Regions from separate parts of the Janthinobacterium sp. SUN128 genome, predicted to be linked through region 1. Evidence: predicted binding sites of a transcription regulator. Region 1 holds the regulator's gene; each other region holds the start of a gene.
The links. The regulator FNR, encoded in region 1, switches genes on or off when oxygen is low (the NO sensors DNR and NnrR bind a similar motif). The targets are predictions, from matches to a motif close to TTGATNNNNATCAA.

Region 1 (6,338 bases):
TTCGCATCGCGTCCCATCACGCGCATCAGCGGCGCCATGGAAAACACTTCTTCATCGGCGACGCGTACCGGCTCGGCCGCCTGTACTTGCGGACGCTTGGGCAGGTGGCGCAGGATGACTTCCATCATCTCTTCCACCACCACGGGCTTGGCGATGAAGTCGCTGATGCCGGCCGTCATGCAGCGCTCGCGCTCGGACGCCAGCACGCCGGCCGTCATGGCGATCACGGGCAGGTTCAGGCGCAGTTCCGTGCGGATGATGTGGGTGGCGCTGAAACCGTCCATGACGGGCATCTGCATGTCCATCAGCACGATGTCGTAGCGCAGCGCTTCCGTGCGCAGCCGTTCCACGGCTTGCAAGCCATCGCCCACCACGTCCAGGGTGGCGCCCATGTGTTCGAGGATGCCGCGCGCCACGGCCTGGTTCAAATGATTGTCTTCCACCAGCAGGAAATGCACGCCGGCCAGTTCCGTGCCCAGCGGCTGGTGCAGGATGCGCTGCTCGCCGTCGTCATTCTTGGCGATCAGCGCCTGGTGCAGGGCATCGAACAGGCTGGAGCCCGTGATCGGCTTCATCAGCACGACATCGGCCTCGGCCGCGCTGGAGATTTCCTCCAGGTGGTTGCGGGCGAAGGCGTTGACCATCACCACGATGGGCTGGCGCTGGCCGCTGGCCGCCTGGCGGATGGCCTTGGCCGTGGCCAGTCCGTCCATCACGGGCATGTGCCAGTCGGCCAGCACCACGTCGTACGGCTGCTGCTGCGCCAGGCGTTCGCGGTACAGTTCGATGGCGGCAAAGCCGGAGTCCACTTCGTCGGCCAGCCAGCCCCACGCCTCGATCAGCTTGACGATCAGTTCGCGCGTGGTGCGGTTGTCGTCGGCCACCAGCAGGCGCAGCTGGCCCAGGGCCGGCGTGCGCCGCGTTTCGGCCGGCTGCGCCAGCATCTCGAAGGGCACGCTGAACCAGAAGCGGCTGCCCTTGCCTTCGCTGCTGGCGACGGCGATGTCGCCGCCCATCATGTGGATCAGCTGCTTGCTGATGGCCAGGCCCAGGCCCGTGCCGCCGAAGCGCCGCGTGATGCTCTGGTCGCCCTGCGAAAACGCGGCAAACAGCTGCTGTTGCTGCAGTTCCGTCATGCCGATGCCCGTGTCGCGCACCTCGAAGCGCAGCCAGGCGCGCCCGTTTTCGCTCTCGGCCAGGCTGACGGCCACCACCACTTCGCCGCTCTCGGTAAACTTGATGGCGTTGCCGGCCAGGTTGACGAGAATTTGCTGCAGGCGCTGGGCGTCGCCCACGAGGCGCCGCGGTACGTCGGGCTCGACGGCGATGGCCAGTTCCAGCTCCTTTTCGCCCGCATTCATCGTCATCGTCGTGGCCAGGGTATTCATGACTTCATCGAGGTCGAATTCGACGGGTGACAATTCCATGCGGCGCGCCTCGATCTTCGAATAGTCGAGCACATCGTTGAGGATGCCCAGCAGCGACTGGCCCGCCACTCTGACCATGGTCAGGTACTTGCGCTGTTCCGTGTCGAGCCTGGTATTGCCCAGCAAATACACCATGCCCAGCACGGCATTGAGGGGCGTGCGGATTTCATGGCTCATGTTGGCCACGAAATCGCTCTTTGCGCGGTTGGCCGCCTCGGCCCGGTCGCGTTCCTGCTCCAGCTCCGCCGCGCGCGCTTCGAGTTCCTGCTGCAGGCGGTCGCGTTCGCTCATCAGGCCATTGAACGCTTCCGTCAGTTCGCCGATCTCGTCGCGCTGCTGTACCGGCACGGGGGTGAAACGGCTGCCGCTGGTGCGCAGGGCCAGCAGGGTGTCGCGCAGGCGCACCAGCGGCGACAGCAGGCGTACGGTGACCAAGCCCAGAACAAAGGCGGCCAGCAGCGAAGCGAGGATGCTCCACAGCACCAGCCGGTACAGTACGCCATCGAACGGTTCGAAGGCATCCTCGACGGGCAGCGAGGCGGCCAGCAGCCAGTTCACGGATTTCAGGCGCTTGAAGCTGTTGACGGCCGTGATGCCGCGGCTGTTGGTGCTGACCATGCTGCCTTCGCCATCCTCCTTCAGCAGCTGGGTGGTCGTCAGGTTGGCGTTCGGCTTGCGCGGCTGCAGCAAACGGCTGGTATCGGGGTGCAGCACATAGCGCGGCACGGCGCCGCGCGTGAGGATGAAGTAATAGCCGCTCTTGCCGATCTTTTCCGAGCGCAGGCGGCCCAGCAGATTGTCCTTGTACAGGCGCAGCACGCCGATCACCACGCCGGCCACCTGGCCATCGGCGGCCAGCACGGGCGCCACCATCTGCACGATGGGCATGCCGCTCGACTTGCCCAGCATCGGCTCGGTAATCATGGGCTGGCGCGTGCGCAGGACGGTCTGGAAATACTCGCGCTCGGCGACGTTGATGCCGGCGCGCCCCGTCACTTCCGGCATGTCGGCCACGATGGCGCCATGCGCGTCGAGCACCAGCACGTCGTCGAACAGCACCAGCATCGAGCGGCGCGCATAGTATTCGCGCAGTTTGGCGGGCTGGGCGATCAATTCCGGCGGCTGCTGCCTGGCCGTCAGGGTGACAATCTGCAGCAGCATGCCCAGCTTGTCGTCGAGCTCGGCAGCGGTGCGGCTGATCAGGGATGACTGCTGGCTCAGCAGTACTCGGGTGAAGTCGTCGCGCATGTGCTGCACCTGGATCATGGTGACCAGCGCGATCATGGCGATCGAGGTCAGGCTGGTGGCCAGCGCGACTTTTGCTTTAATGCCGAGAGGCTTCATGATTTCCTTTTCAGTGCCGGGCGGCACAGGCGGCAGATAATGCTGTCAGGAATTTTCCTATCAATACCCCAGCTTGGCAAGCGCCGCCGCGCAAATTGCCCGCCCCGTATGGGCTTTTGACGATGTTGCCATATAATTAAAGGCTGGACGTCGTTTATTCGCCGAATTTACGGTGAAATTGGCATACGGCAACCCTGTATGCAGCTGTATGCAGTAAACTTGTTGTTGCATTTTCTAAAAGGTACCGACATGACTGAAGCGCTACTCACTCCCACCTTGCCCACCGTGAACGTGGAGGCGTTGCGTGCACGATGCTCGACCTGCAGCATGCATCAATTGTGCCTGCCGATGGGCCTTGATGTGGGCGACATGGATAGGCTGGACCAGATCATCGGCCGCCGCCGCAAGATCGTGCGCGGGGCCTCGCTGTTCCGCATCGGCGACTCGTTCCAGAACCTGTACGCGATCCGCCTCGGGCACTTCAAGACCTACCAGATCAATCCGGGTGGCGAAGAGCAGGTGACGGGTTTCCAGATGGCCGGTGAACTGCTGGGCATGGATGCCATCAGCGCCGACCGCCACCACTGTAATGCGGTGGCGCTGGAAGACAGTGAAGTGTGTGAAATTCCGTTTTCCAGCCTGGAACAATTGCTGGGCAATATGCCGACCCTGCTGCGTCATTTCCACCGCATGATGAGCCAGGAAATCACGCGCGAGCAAAGCGTCATGCTATTGCTGGGCAATATGCAGGCGACCCAGCGTTTTGCCGCCTTCATCGTCAACCTGGCGTCGCGCTATGAAGCACGCGGCTATTCGGGCAGCAATTTCCAGCTGCGCATGTCGCGCGAGGAAATCGGCAACTATCTGGGCCTGACCATCGAAAGCGTCAGCCGTTTATTGTCGAAATTCAAGAAGGAAGGCTGGCTGCGCGTCTCGAACCGCGAGATCGAAATCCTGCAGCCGGCCAAGTTGAAAGCCATTACGGCCGGCACGGACGTCTGCAAATAAGACTTACAGTTCTTCATCCGCGTGCAGCGCGATGCTGCGTTGCAGGGGCCAGGTCCAGATGCCGGACAGGCGCCACTCGCGTTTGTCGTTTTCCACCAGCACTTGCCAGCGGCTGCGCTCGAGCATCGGCAGTGCTACGGAAAAATTGCCGGCCGCATCGGGCTGCACCAGCAGCTTGATATCCTTTTCCGGCAGGGTCGCATGCGCCAGGTGCAGCTGCAGCGGCGCCTGATAAGCCTTGCCGAAGCTGTGCACGGAACCACTGAGGCGCGCTGCAGCCACGTCATATGACAGGCGCGTATCCATGGCCAGGTCGCTGGCGATCGTGTCGCGCTTCAAATCCTGGTTGATCGCCTTGCCCTGCTTGTAATAATCGCCCACCACCAGCGCATCGGGCTGCGTAAACGCGATATAGCCCATGAAGCTGCCGACGACCACGGACAGGCCGGGACCGATCATCAGCAGCCATGGCCAGCGATGCTTGTACCACGGTGCAACGGGGGGTTGCAGTTTCAGACTGTCGGACATGGTGTTTCTCCTGTTTGATCAGCCAGTCCCCGCATGGGGACCGGCCTTCCTGCAACTTCGTGGCGGCGGCGAGGGCACCCGGTCCCCGTCCGCCTTTCCTTGTTAACGCGGCACGATGAATACCGCGCTTTCACGCACATGCAGCGATGGATCGTCCAGCGATTGCAATTCGATCGCAATCTTGTTCGAGCCCTTCTCGCCGACGCCGTGCGGCACGCGCAGGCGGATCGGCCAGCCCAGCGTTTCCGTCGGCTGCAAGGTCACTTCTTCGCGCGTCAGCAAGGTCAGGCCCGGCAAGCCGGAAGCGCTGATTTTAAAATGCTGGCTTTGCTCGGACGTATTCATGATCTGCAGGCGGTAGACGTTTTCGATCATGCCGTCCTCCACTTCGCGTCCCATCGAACCGCGGTCGCGGATCACGTCCATTTTCAGGGGCGTGCGCAGGGCCAGCGACGTACACACGGCGATGATGATCAGGGCCAGGATGGAAGTGTAGATCAGGACGCGCGGGCGCATGGCGCGTTGGCGTATCTGCTTCGAATTGAAGTTGTTTTCCATCGCATGGTCGGTGCTGTAGCGTATCAGGCCACGCGGCCGCTCGACCTTGTCCATCACGCTGTTGCAGGCATCGACGCAGGCGGCGCAGCCGATGCATTCATACTGCAGGCCGTTGCGGATATCGATGCCGGTCGGACACACCTGCACGCACAGGGTACAGTCGATGCAATCGCCCAGCTTGTCGTTGTTGCCGGCCTTCTTGCTCATGGCGCCACGCGGTTCGCCGCGCTTGGCATCGTAGGTGATGATCAGCGTGTCCTGGTCGAACATGGCGCTCTGGAAGCGCGCGTAGGGGCACATGTATTTGCACACCTGCTCGCGCAGCCAGCCCGCGTTGCCGTAGGTTGCCAGGCTGTAGAACAAGACCCAGAACCATTCCCAGGGACCGAAATTGAGGGTGGTCACCGACTGCGCCAGTTCCTTGATCGGCGTGAAGTAGCCGACAAAGGTAAAGCCCGTCCACAGGGCGATGGCGCCCCATACCAGGTGCTTGGCCGTCTTCTTGAATGCCTTGCGCACGGAGGGGCCCTGCTTGTCGAGGGCCATGCGCGCGCTGCGCGTGCCCTCGATGCGGCGTTCGACCCACAGGAAAATTTCCGTGTATACCGTTTGCGGGCAGGAGAACCCGCACCACACCCGCCCGGCAATGGCCGTGACGAGGAACAACAAATACGCACAGATGATCAGCAGGGCCGCCAGATAGATGAAATCCTGGGGCCACAGCACGACGCCGAAAATGTAGAACTTGCGCGTGGTCAAATCGAACAGCAGGGCTTGCCTGCCATTCCAGGTCAACCACGGCAAGCCGTAGAACGCCAGCTGGGTAAGCCATACGCATACCCATCGCCAGGTAGCGTAGCGTCCTTTGGCCTCGCGAGGGTAGATTTGCTCGCGGGCCGCATACATCTTGATGACTTGAGGTTCCATTTTTACTTCGCGGGTGCCTGCGGATTCGACAGGCTCCAGACATACGCCGACAGCACGTGTACCTTGGATTCGCCGAGGAAATCGCTGAAGGCCGGCATGGTGTTGCTGCGTCCCTTGCGTACGGTTTCCATGATGGTATCGGCGCTGCCGCCGTACAGCCAGGTCTTGTCCGTCAGGTTCGGCGCGCCGAGCATCTGGTTACCCTTGGCATCGGCGCCATGACAGGCCATGCAGGCGCCGAACTTGGCCTTGCCCAGCACGGACTTGACGGGATCCGAGGTCGAGCCGGACAGGCTCAGCACATAATGGGCCACATTCTCGACATCCTTTTCGGAGCCCAGGGCGGCGCCCATCGGTGGCATCTGCCCATTGCGGCCGTGCATGATGGTGGTCTTGATGACGTCGGGTTCGCCGCCATACAGCCAGTCCTTGTCGGTCAGGTTGGGGAAGCCCTTGTTGCCGCGTGCATCCGAACCGTGGCATTGCGCGCAGTAGGTCAGGAACAGGCGCTGGCCGATGGCTTGCGCCTGCGGATCGGCGGCCACC
Region 2 (6,338 bases), on a different contig from region 1:
GAGGTAAATACCAGCGCGCGCGCGCGCTTGGCCGACACATCCCAGAAGTTGGTCAGTTCCACGCCTTCCGCTTCCAGCGCCTGGCGTGCCAGCAAGCCCGTCATCATGGCGCTGCACTGGTTGATGCCGAGAAAGTTGATACCTTGCTCGACGGACTTGGCCTTGCGCGCGGCGCCATAGAAGGGCGAGTTGGCCAGTTTCAGCAGGGCGCCGGACATGCCGACATCGTCGGCGATGATGCGCGCGATGCGGCGCGGCGACGGGTCTTGCTCCGCCAGTTCGCGCTGCAGGTCGACCAGCAGGCTGGGACGCGGCGGGATGCGGATGGAACGCATCAAGGCGTCAACCGGATCTTCCTGCTCTACCTGCTTTTGCGCTGCCGCTCTCATCATCACGCTTTCATCATCATTTTTGTGCCCGGTGCTTATTCTGTCGCGCACTGCCGCTGCCCGCTTCATGAGCGTCTGGCGCAGTGCCCGACGATTATCGCTGTTTATGCATGGCAATAGTTCATATCTGCAATATATTGTCGCAAAAATTCCCGTTTTGGCCTGGACTCGCCGCCATTTTCGTCATTTTACGACGCTGCCCATCCTGATATTCATGATGAAAAGATCAAGTTGTATTTGTTTTTAAGGCGGGGCAAGGCGTGCGGCGGGATGTGCGGCAGTACAATTGCCGGATGAAAAAAATCCTTGCGGGTATCGATTTTGCGGACGATTCCAGCAGCGTGGCGCGCCAGCTGATCGGTGTGACTGTGCTGGTCGACGGCGTCGGCGGGCGTATCGTGGAAACGGAAGCGTATGACCGGCTGGACCCCGCTTCGCACACGTATGGGGGCATGACGCCGCGCAATGCGGCCATGTTCGGCCCGCCCGCGCACGCCTATGTCTACCGCTCGTACGGCATCCACTGGTGCCTGAATTTCGTGTGCCGCGAAGCGGGGCATGGGGCGGGCGTGCTGATACGCGCGATTGAACCCGTGGCGGGACTCGATGCCATGCGCGAGCGGCGCGGCGTCGAGGATGCGCGGCTGTTGTGCTCGGGGCCGGGCAAGGTGTGCCAGGCGCTCGGTGTCACGCATATGCATAACCGGCTGGCGCTCGATGCCCCGCCGTTCATGCTGCTGGCACGCGAAGAAGAGGTGACGGTGCAGGCGGGCTCGCGTATCGGCATTTCCAAGGCGATGGAGACGCCGTGGCGTTTCGTGCTGGCCGGTTCGCCCTACTTGAGTAAGCCGATGCGCGCGCCTGCCATCTAGCTGCGCTGGCGCCGCGATGCATCCTTGGCGGTACGTAGGCCGGGCATGCCGCGTAGCGGGCTATGCAGTGCGCGCCGCTCCTGTTGCGCACTGGCCGGTTGCCGGAACGCTTCTTCTTCGGCATGGCCGCTCGGCGCGGCCGGGCGCTCGTCCAGGGTGAACACGGCCACGGCCGCCGACAATTTGACGGCCTGGTCCTGCAAACTGGCCGCCGCCGCTGCCGCCTGCTCCACCAGGGCCGCATTTTGCTGGGTGACGTCATCCATTTGCGCGACGGCCTGATTCACTTCCGTGATGCCAGAAGCCTGCTCGGCGCTGGCCTGTTTCACGCGCTGGATGATCTCGTTGACTTGCTGCACCGAGGCAACGATGGCGTCCATGCTATCGCCCGCCTGCTGCACGGCTACGCTGCCGCCATCGATGGTAGTGACCGAGGTGGCGATCAGGGTCTTGATTTCCTTGGCCGCCTGGGCCGAGCGCTGCGCCAGGGTGCGCACTTCGGACGCCACCACGGCAAAGCCGCGGCCTTGCTCTCCCGCGCGCGCGGCCTCTACCGCCGCATTCAGCGCGAGGATATTGGTCTGGAAGGAAATACCATCGATCACGCCGATAATGTCCACGATCTGGCGCGAATTGGCGCGTATTGTCGCCATCGTCGTCACGGCTTGCTGCATCGACGCGCCCCCTTGCACGGCCAGGGTCGATGCTTGCCCCGCCAGCTCGCAGGCTAGCTGGGCGTTGTCGGCGTTGTCATTCACGGCTTGCGTCAGCGTTTCCATGGCGCTCGACGTTTCTTCCAGCGAACTGGCCTGCATTTCCGTGCGCGCCGACAGATCCAGATTGCCGGTGGCAATTTCGCGCGAGGCCGTGTCGATCGATTGCACGGCGCCCATGATGGTGCGCAAGGTCTGGTTCAGGTGGGCGATGGTCTGGTCCAGCACGCGCGACGTGGCGGCGATTTCGTCATTGCCCTGCTTGGGGGCGCCGGCCATCAGCTTGCCCGCCGCCAGGTCTTGCACGGCGTCGGCAATGCCGCGGATTTCCACCAGCATGGCGCGCCGTACCAGCATGGTCACCACGATGGAGACGAGGATCGACAGCAGCACCGTCAACAGCAGGCTCCAGCCCAAGGTGCGAAACTCGGCGCTGGCCGTCGCATGGGCCTGGCTGCTGAGCGTCGTTTCCAGGGCGGACAGTTGTGTCAGCTGCGTATTGAACTGGACGAATTGGGTTTCTGCCTTGAGCATGGAATTGGTGGCGATCGACTGATCCATCTGCGCCATTTCCATGGTTTCCAGCACCGCCTTGCGATAGCCGGCCAGGGCCGTGATGGCCGCATCGACCAGGGTGCGTTCGGCGCCCGTGGCCGTGGCGCGCAGCGTGCCCAGCTGGGTGCCGATGGCCGCGTGGCGCGCCTTGATCTGTTGCTCCAGCGTATCGAGGCGGGCCTTGGCGAAGCTGCCATTCGTCCACGACAGCAACTGGTACATATTGCCGTGCACATGCCTGGCCTCGCCTAGTACGTCGGCCGCCGCCTTCAAATGCGTGATGCGTACCCGTACCATGTTTTCCAGCGAGGCATTTTGCCGCACCATGCCATACCAGGCGCCGGTCGAGCTGAGTATCAGCAGCAGCAGGACCAGGGTGGGCGCCAGCAATAATTTTGGTCCGATGCGTAATCGATTGAGCATGCTTGACTCCTGGCTATGGCTGTTCCAACCGCAGGCGGCGCGCGGCGTGCGTGCGCGCCGCCCTTGCCCTATTTCTTGTAGATCCCCGCTTCCAGCACCACGTCATTGACGCGCAGGATGTACGTGGTCTTCGGCTCGATCTTGCCGCTGGTGGGATTCTTGTACTGGTAGTCGACCCAGCCCTTGCCCTGCTTTTGCGCCAGCTCGATGATTTCACGGCGATATTTCTTACCATTCGCGTCAGGGACATCCGTCAAATCCTTGCCCACGATGGAAGGATTGATGGGGTGGGCCAGCACGATGCCCGTCTTGATGTCGCGCATGTCCACATACAGCGAGCCCTGCACGAAGTCCGGGTCTTTCGCCGTGATTTTCTTCATCATTTCTTCCTTGCCATGCGCCTTCATGAAGGCGGCGCCCCGTTCGGCCATGGCGATGGCGTCTTTTTCCGTTGGTTCGACCGCGGCGCTGACGCTGCCGCCGGCAAATGCCAGGCACAGCAGGCTACCCGTGAATAAGCGTTTCATGAAAGCTCCTTGTGGTATCGAGGGATGTGTTGCCAAGTCGTAATTTACGTCGCCGGCGGTCCCATCAAATTGCGATGGAACAAACTACGGTGTTGCTTGTCGGCAGCATGCAACGTATCGACGGCTTGTTGATATGTAGCAATTTGGTTCCAGGCAGCAAGAACTATGATGACTTTCACAGCATGCCGAGCTGGCCGGGCATGGGGGAGGAAGAAGCTGGAATTGGCCGATATGGGGCTGGTTTCATGAAAGTTATCGCTATTTACAGGCAAGGAGCAGATCGTGTCCGCACCCATTACCGAGCCGTTTTCACCCAAGTTCAAGCCGTATACGCGGCACACCATTCAACAGGCGCGGCAGTGGGAATGGCTGCCGGAAGAGCAGCGCGAAGCCGTGCAAGTGGTGTCGCACGTCTTGCCGTTTCGCACCAATGCCTATGTGCTCGATCAGTTGATCGACTGGAACAACATCCCGGACGATCCCATCTATCGCCTCGTCTTTCCCCACCGCGACATGCTGCCGCCCGAGCAGTACGCGCACTTGCGCGAGCTGGTGCTGGTGCAGCGCGACAAGGCCGCCATCGATGCCTACGTGCATGGTTTGCGCCTGGGCATGAATCCCCATCCGGCCGGCCAGATGACGCACAACGTGCCCCGGGTCAACGATGCGCCCGTGCGCGGCTTGCAGCATAAATATGCGCAAACGGTGCTGTTTTTTCCCAGCGCGGGACAGACGTGCCACGCGTATTGCACCTTCTGCTTCCGCTGGCCCCAGTTCGTCGGCATGGACGACATGAAGTTCGATGCGCGCGAGTCGCATGAGCTGGCCGCCTACCTGCAACTGCATCCGGAAGTGACGGACGTGCTGATCACGGGCGGCGACCCGATGATCATGAATACGCGGCAACTGGCCGCCTACCTGGAGCCGCTGCTGGCGCCGGGCCTGGAACACATCCAGAACATTCGCATCGGCACCAAGGCGGTGGCGTATTGGCCGCAGCGCTTCGTGTCGGACCGCGATGCGGACGACTTGATGCGCCTGTTCGAGCGCATCGTCAAGGCGGGCAAGAACCTGGCCGTGATGGGCCATTACAGCCATGCCGTCGAGTTGCGCCAGGACATCGCCCAGCAAGCCGTGAAACGCATCGTCTCCACGGGGGCCACCTTGCGCATGCAGGGGCCGCTGATCCGCCACATCAATGAAGATCCGGCAAGCTGGGCCGAGTTGTGGCAGACGGGCACGCGCCTGGGGGCAATTCCGTATTACATGTTTGTCGAACGGGACACGGGCCCGCGCGCCTATTTCGAGTTGCCCCTGGCGAAGGCGCACGAGATTTTCCAGGCCGCCTACCAGATGGTGTCCGGCCTGTCGCGCACGGTGCGCGGGCCTTCCATGAGTGCGTTTCCCGGCAAGATCGTGATCGACGGCATCGTCACCATCCATGGCGAAAAACTGTTTGCCCTGCAATTTTTGCAGGCGCGCAACCCGGACTGGGTGCGCCGGCCGTTTTATGCCAAGTTCGATGCGGAAGCGACGTGGATGGACGATTTGAAGCCGGCCTTTGGCCAGGAGAAATTCTTCTTTGAAACGGATGAACCCGTGCCGCACGTGCCGCATAAAATCATCCGCCTGGCGCAGGCCGCCTGAGCATGCACGGCGCCGGCGGCTCTTCCCGTTCCGGCGTGGCCGTGTTTTGCCTCGTGTTCCTGCCGTTCGCGCTCGGGCACTACCTGTCGTGCCTGTTGCGCGGCGTCAATGCCGTGCTGACGGCCGAGTTGCTGGGCGCCATCGTCCTGACGCCAGCCCAGCTGGGCCTGCTGACCAGCGCCTTTTTTCTTGCCTTTGCTCTGGTGCAATTGCCAGTTGGCATGGCGCTAGACCGCTACGGCCCCCGCACGGTGCAACTGTGGCTGCTGGCGCTGGCCGCCCTGGGCGTGTGGCTGTTCAGCCGGGGCCACAGCTTTGCCGAGCTGATGTGGGCGCGCGCCCTGATGGGGGCGGGCCTGGGCGGCTGTTTCATGGCGGCCGTGAAGGCGATCTCGTGCGCCATCGCGCCATCGCGTCTGCCTTCCGTGCATGGCTACCTGATCGCCGTGGGGGGCCTGGGCGCGGCCACGGCCACCATGCCCGTCAAGCTGGCCCTGCACTACACGGACTGGCGCGGCGTTTTCCTGGGCTTGGCGCTGGCGGCGCTGGCCATCGGCTTGCTGATCCGCCTGCTGTCGCCGGCCCTGCCTGCGTCCGTCGCGGCCATGAACCAGGTCGGCAAAGTGAGCGTGTGGAGTGTCTACCGTGATCCGGGTTTTCGCCGCACCATTGCGCTGGTCCTGTTGCCGCACACGGTGTTCTTTGGCGTGCAAGGCTTGTGGGTGGGGCGCTGGCTGGCCGACGTGGGCGGCATGTCCGATGACAGCGTGGCATATCTGTTGTACCTCGGCATGGCGGCCGTCATCTTCGGCGCCATCGGCATGGGCATGCTGACGGAATGGGCGGGGCGGCGCGGTATTGCACCCATGCAGGTGGCGGGCGTGGGCATCGTCCTGTTTGTCGCCGTGCAAGTGGCGATGGCATGCAATGTGCTGCCCAGCCTGCCTTTGCTATCCGTGCTGTTTACCCTGCTGGGCACGGTGACAGGGCTCGAGTATGCGATCGTCGCGCAAAGCATGCCGGCCAGCTTGACGGGCAGGGCGGCCACTTGCCTCAATTTGCTCATTTTCACGGGCGCCTTCCTGGTGCAGGCGGGCTTTGGCTTGATCCTCGGCTGCTGGCCACTGAACAGCCAGCAGCAGTATCCGCCGCAGGCTTACCAGGCGGCGTTTGGCGTGCTGGCGGCCTTGCAACTGCCTGGACTTGCGATGT
Region 3 (6,338 bases), on a different contig from region 1:
GATCTGGGCTTCCCGCTGAAAAATATCTACGTCACCGACCTGGCCGGCGTCGTCTACAAGGGCCGCACGGAACTGATGGACCCGGACAAGGAACGCTTCGCGCAAGATACGCCGCTGCGCACCCTGGGCGAGATCATCCCGGATGCCGACATTTTCCTCGGCGTCTCCGCCGGCGGCGTGCTGAAACAGGACATGGTGCGCAAGATGGCGCCGAATCCATTGATCCTGGCGCTGGCCAACCCGAACCCGGAAATCCTGCCGGAAGAAGTCAAGGCCGTGCGCAGCGACGCCATCATCGCCACGGGCCGTTCGGATTATCCGAACCAGGTCAACAACGTGCTGTGCTTCCCGTACATCTTCCGCGGCGCCCTCGATTGCGGCGCGACGACGATCACGCGCGAAATGGAAATCGCCGTCGTGCACGCGATCGCCGACCTGGCGCATGCCGAGCAGTCGGACATCGTCGCGACCACCTACGGCATCAGCAACCTGTCGTTCGGTCCTGAATACCTGATCCCGATGCCGTTCGATCCGCGTTTGCTGATCAAGATCGCGCCAGCGGTGGCCAAGGCGGCCGAGGATTCCGGCGTCGCCACGCGTCCGATCAAGGACTTGCAAGCGTACGCGGACAGCCTGCAGCAATTCGTCTACCGCAGCGGCACCTTCATGAAGCCGCTGTTCCTGATGGCCAAATCCACGCCGGCCGAACTCAAACGCATCGTCTACGCCGAAGGCGAAGAAGAGCGCGTGCTGCGCGCCGTGCAAGTGGTGGTCGATGAAAAACTGGCGCGTCCTATCCTGGTCGGCCGTCCGCCCGTGCTCGAAGCGCGCATCCAGAAGTTCGGCCTGCGCCTGAAGCAGGGCGTCGACTTCGACGTCATCAACCCGGACTTCGACGAGCGCTATCGCGATTACTGGAACACGTATTACGCGATGACGAGCCGCAAGGGCGTCACCGAGGAATACGCGAAGCTGGAAATGCGCCGCCGCCACACCCTGATCGGTTCGATGATGATCCACAAGGGCGACGCCGACGGCATGATCTGCGGCACCTTCGGCACCACCCAGCTGCATCTGAAATACATCGACCAGGTGCTGGGCAAGCGCGCCGGCAGCAACGTGTATGCCGCCATGAACGTTCTGATCATGCCGGAACGCCAGCTGGTGATGGTCGACACGCACGTCAATGAAAACCCGGACGCCGAGCAATTGGCCGAGATCACCATCATGGCCGCCGAAGAGATGACCCGTTTCGGCCTGTCGCCACGCGCGGCCCTGCTGTCGCACTCGAATTTCGGTTCCAGCGACAGCGCTTCGGCGCAAAAGATGCGCGCCGCCCTGGCCATCATCAAAGAGCGCGCGCCGGACCTGGAAATCGATGGCGAAATGCACGGCGATACGGCCCTGGACAGCAAGCTGCGTCAGAAAATCATGCCCAATTCGGCACTGAAGAACGACGCCAACCTGCTCGTCATGCCGAACATCGAATCGGCCAACATCGCCTACAACCTGGTGAAGACGGCGGCCGGCAACGGCATCGCCGTGGGTCCGATCCTGCTCGGTTGCGCCAAGCCCGTGCACATCCTGACGCCATCGGCCACCGTGCGCCGTATCGTCAACATGACGGCGCTGTGCGTCGTTGACGCGGTAGCGCAACGCAAAGCCTAAGCTTTTAGCTGCCGTCTGAAAGCCGCGCCATCCGCAAGGAGGCGCGGCTTTTTTTACATGGGCGGCACGGGCAGGGCGGCGGCGGGCGGATGGCGGCGCAGGTAGTAATGGCGGTACAGCATGATCTCGCCCCATACCAGCAGCAGCGCCGCCAGCGCGAACAGGCCCAGCGTGATCTTGAGCGAATTGAAATAGGCGCCGGCTTGCCGTTTGATGGCGTCGATGAAAATCATCGGCACTGACTTGTCGAGTTTGCTGAAGTCGGCATGGCGCGCCACGTCGGTGGTCAGGCGCACGGCCAGATCGGTGCCCAGCGCGGCCAGTTCGCCCGTCGCCTGGCCACGGAAGTTGGCGCCCTTGAGCGCTTCGCCGAGCAGGCCGACCCTGGCGATCAGCTGTTCCTGCAGCACCTGCGTCAGCAGCACGCTGCCGCGGCGCAGAATGAATTCATTGATCCAGCGCGCCTTGCTGCGTTCCCAGTAACTGCTGGATGTGGGCTGGTAATACATGCCTTGCACGAATGGTTCCAGCAGGCTGCGCACGCTGATGGGCTGGCCTGGGGCGATCAGCTTGACCTGCTGTTCCAGGTAGACGCGCAGCGCCGGCATCTGTGCTTCGACCACGGGCTGCAAGTCGCGCTCGAGGGCCTGGTTGACCACGCGGTGCACGCTGTGCACGGCGCCAAAGCCGGCACCGAGGAGCGGCAGCGCGAGCAGGATCAGCACATAGCTGAGCTTGGCGGCCACATGCCAGGCGCGGGGACGGCGCACCAGCAGGCATTTTCTGGCCAGCTGGTAGCAGATGCCGAGCGCCAGCACGAAGCCGGCCGCGCTGCACAGCAGCATCCACGGCAGGGCGGTCCACAGCAGTTCGCCGCCGAATGGCGCCAGGCTATTGCCCCAATTGACGAGTTGTTGGTTCATGTACATTGCTTTGATATGGATAAACAGGCAAGTATACCCATTGTGCAACGACATGGAGCGCGCTTGGTTTCAGTGCGCCATCAGCACCGGCAAGGTCATCTGGCGCAAGATCGTTTCCGTCACGCCGCCGAGTAAAATTTCGCGGAAGCGCGCGTGGCCGTAGCCGCCCATCACCAGCAGGTCCGCATGCACTTCGGCGGCCATGGCCAGCAGCGCCGCGCCGATGTCGCCCGTGGCGATGGCCGGACGCACTTCGACGGGCACGCCATGGCGGCTCAGGTAGGCGGCGATGTCGGCGCCCGGATGGCGGGCCGGCTGTGCATGGCCGGCCGGCGGGTGCAGCAGGGCCAGCACCACCAGGCGCGCCGCGCGCAAGAGGGGCAGGGCGTGGCCGATGGCGCGCGTCGCTTCCATGCTGCCATCCCAGGCCACCACGACGGTGTTGTCGATCTGCGTGAACTTGCCGCTGCGCGGCACGATCAGCACGGGACGGGCCGCGTTCAGCATCACGTAGGGCACCAGGTCGCTCATGGCGCCGGGCAGCGCTTCGCTGTCGTCGTGCTGGCTCAGCACCGTCAAGTCGCTGTAGCGGGCGCTGACGGCCATGCCGCCATCCTCATCGTCTTCGATCAGGCGCCGTTCCAGCGAGACGGTGCCGGCCTGGCGCGCCAGCGTTTCAAACTGGTCGAGGGCCTGTTCCGCCTGCCCATGCAGGGCGTTGATCTGCGCCGCCACGGCGCTGCCGCGCATGCCGCGGTTGTTTTCCACGTAAAAGCGCGACAGGCCCGTCATGGCGGCGCCGATCAGGTGCGCCTGGTGCGCGTGCGCCAGCCGTGCCGCGATGGCGATGCGCTGCGGCGCATGGCGCGACAGGTCGGCGTGGACGAGGATGGATTTATAGGCCATGTTGTCATTCGCTAGTCAGGATGGCAACAAGGCTAGAACGGCAACACGGGCAAGTCCAGCATTGCCTTGCCGGCGGGCGGTTTTCTTATGCTGGGCTTGATGTGGGTCAAAAAAACACGGGCCATGGCCATCCGCAAGTCCACAGCCAGGAAATGCGGATCCATTTGATGTGCATCAAAATGTTTGGCCCGTCGCCAGCCATAATGGCATTGAACTCCTTGCCTTTCCAGTGGTCTGCATCGGCGCCGGCGCCATCTGTCCGGCACTTCCCTGTGTGACGCAACAACGCTGGCCGTGGCGGGAGTTCATTCTTCAAGAGGGCGCGTGGTGTTCCTCTTTCTCTGCCCAGCGCAGCCGGATGGCGTCGATGGCGGGCAGTTCCTGCACAAACAGCCCGACCAGCCGCGCATCGAAATGGCTGCCTTGTTGCGCTTGCAGATAGCCCACGGCGTCCAGTACCGACCACGCGCGCTTGTACGGGCGCACCGAGGTGAGCGCGTCGAAGACGTCGGCCACGGCGACGATGCGCCCCGCCAGGGGAATCGCTTCGCCCGCCAAGCCGTTCGGGTAGCCGCTGCCATCCCATTTTTCATGGTGCGACAGGGCGATGGCGCGCGCCAGCGCCAGCATGCCGCCTTCGGCATGTTCGCCGATGATGTCGCCGCCGATGCGCGCGTGCGTCTGCATGATGGCCCATTCATCCGCGTCGAGCTTGCCCGGCTTTTGCAGGATGCGGTCGGGGATACCGATCTTGCCCACGTCGTGCATGGGCGCCGCGTGCAGCAGGTCGTCAGCGGCGGTCTCGTCCATGCCGGCGGCCACGCCCAGCAGGCGCGCGTAATGGCTCATGCGGATCACGTGCAGGCCCGTTTCATTGTCCTTGTATTCGGCCGCCAGGCCCAGGCGCTGGACGATCTGCAGCCGCGTTTCCTTCAGCTCGTCGATGCGCACCAGCGACAGGTGCGTGCGCACGCGGGCGCGCACGATGGCGGGACTGAGCGGCTTGGTGATGTAATCGACGGCGCCCGCTTCAAAACCACTGAGTTCGTCGCGCATGTCGTTCAGGGCCGTGACGAAAATGACGGGAATGGCGGCCGTCAGTGGCGCGGCTTTCAGCTGGCGGCAGGCGTCGTGGCCGCTCATGCCCGGCATCATCACGTCGAGCAGGATCAGGGCCGGGCGTTCCTGCTGCGCCAGTTCCAGTGCCCGCGCGCCATCCTTGGCGAACAGCAGCGCGTAGTCGTTCTGCAATATCTGGCGCAGCAATTGCAAATTGGCCGCCTCATCGTCGACGACGAGAATCACGGGCCTGGCGGGTGCATTCATGGGGACTCCGGTGCGAAGGTGTGCAGCAAGTCGTGCAGGAGCGACTGCGCGAGGGGGAAATCGAAATCGTCGATGGCATGCCGCAGCGGCGCCAGCGCGTCCGCTTGCGCGCCCATGGCGTGCTGCAACTGTGCTTGCGCCGCGTCATCGAGCTCGCCGCGCCGCAAGGCGTGCAGCAGGGAACTGGCCGCTTGCCGGGCGGCGGGCGCATCGATGGCCCCCGCCGTTGCCGCCGGCAATGCAGGCGGCGCCAGCCGGGCGATGGCGGCCAGGGCCGCCGGCCATTGCGTCAGCAGGGCGCCCAAGGTCTCGTCGAGCTGCTGGGCCGTGGCGGGAGCGGGAGCGGGACCGGCGCAGCACTGCTCCAGCGCCGCCAGGCTGGCGGCCAGCTGTTCCAGGCCGAGATTGGCTGCCACGCCGCGCAGCTGGTGACTCTGCGGCAAGAGCGCCGCGTGATCGCGCGCCTCGATGGCGGCCAGCAGGGCAGGCGGCAAGCGGGGATGCTCGCGTGCGAAACGGGCCAGCGCCGCGTGGTAGGCACTGTCGTTGCCGGCCCAGCGCTGCAGTGCGCCCGCGTGGTGCAGCACCCGTCCGCCAGCGGGCGCCGCCGGTTCGCCGCCATCGTCGCCCGCTTCTGCCGCCAGGCCCAGCACGCGGGCGATTTCCTGCGACAGCGCCTGCCACTCGACAGGCTTGGTGGCGAAACCGTCCATGCCGGCCGCCCGCGCCGCCTTGCGGTGCGCATCGAGCACGCTGGCCGTCATGGCGATCACGGGCACGCGCGGGCGGCCATCGCGCAGGGCGGCGGCACGGATGGCTTGCGTGGCGGCCAGGCCATCCATGCGCGGCATCTGCAAGTCCAGCAGCAGAATGTCGAAGTCGTCCTGCTGCGCCAGCTGCAAGGCTTGCGCGCCATCGCCGGCCGTCACCACCGTATGGCCGCGCTTGCCCAATAGTAAGCTCAGCAGTTCCAGGTTTTGCGGCACGTCGTCGGCGGCCAGCACGCGCAGGGGCGGCAGGCGCACGCTGCGGCGTTCGCTGGCGGGCAGCGCCGCCTGGCGTGCCGGCAGCAAGGGCAGCATGACGTGAAACACGCTGCCGTGCGGCAAGGCGGCATCGGCCCAGATGCGCCCCTGCATCAGGGTCACCAGTTGCCGGCTGATGGTGGTGCCCAGGCCCGTGCCGCCAAAGCGCCGCGTGGTCGAGGCGTCCGCTTGCACGAACGGTTCAAAGATGGCGTCGCGCCGTTCCGCGGGGATGCCGATGCCGCTGTCCTGCACCAGCAGGTGCAGCTGGCCATCCTCGAAGCGGGCCGCCAGGCTGACGGCGCCGCCGGGCGTGAACTTGATGGCGTTGTCGAGCAGGTTGCCCAGCACTTGCCGCATGCGTAATTCGTCGCCATGCAGCACGGCCGGCAGTTGCGGGTCGTACTGCACCTCCATGCGCAAGCCCTTGGCGCGTGCATGGATGCCATACGTGGATGCCAGTTCATCGACCAGCGCCAGCAGGCTGTAG

Region 2: the regulator FNR is predicted to act here: its motif matches at 3,608-3,621, upstream of O3297_RS18245 (KamA family radical SAM protein).
Region 3: the regulator FNR is predicted to act here: its motif matches at 3,662-3,675, upstream of O3297_RS18480 (universal stress protein).

The regions. Positions count from the first base shown of each region.
Region 1 is NZ_JAPWHY010000006.1:151,435-157,772, forward strand. It holds gene O3297_RS26760 (response regulator) at 1-2,771, opposite strand, end outside; gene fnr (fumarate/nitrate reduction transcriptional regulator Fnr) at 3,021-3,779, shown strand; gene O3297_RS26770 (FixH family protein) at 3,783-4,307, opposite strand; gene ccoG (cytochrome c oxidase accessory protein CcoG) at 4,410-5,792, opposite strand; gene ccoP (cytochrome-c oxidase, cbb3-type subunit III) at 5,795-6,338, opposite strand, start outside.
Region 2 is NZ_JAPWHY010000001.1:4,037,426-4,043,763, reverse strand. It holds gene O3297_RS18265 (HDOD domain-containing protein) at 1-392, opposite strand, end outside; gene O3297_RS18260 (DNA-3-methyladenine glycosylase) at 683-1,261, shown strand; gene O3297_RS18255 (methyl-accepting chemotaxis protein) at 1,258-2,952, opposite strand; gene O3297_RS18250 (cache domain-containing protein) at 3,021-3,479, opposite strand; gene O3297_RS18245 (KamA family radical SAM protein) at 3,762-5,126, shown strand; gene O3297_RS18240 (nitrate/nitrite transporter) at 5,129-6,338, shown strand, end outside.
Region 3 is NZ_JAPWHY010000001.1:4,089,048-4,095,385, reverse strand. It holds gene O3297_RS18490 (NADP-dependent malic enzyme) at 1-1,668, shown strand, start outside; gene O3297_RS18485 (hypothetical protein) at 1,722-2,591, opposite strand; gene O3297_RS18480 (universal stress protein) at 2,661-3,497, opposite strand; gene O3297_RS18475 (two-component system response regulator) at 3,810-4,823, opposite strand; gene O3297_RS18470 (MHYT domain-containing protein) at 4,820-6,338, opposite strand, start outside.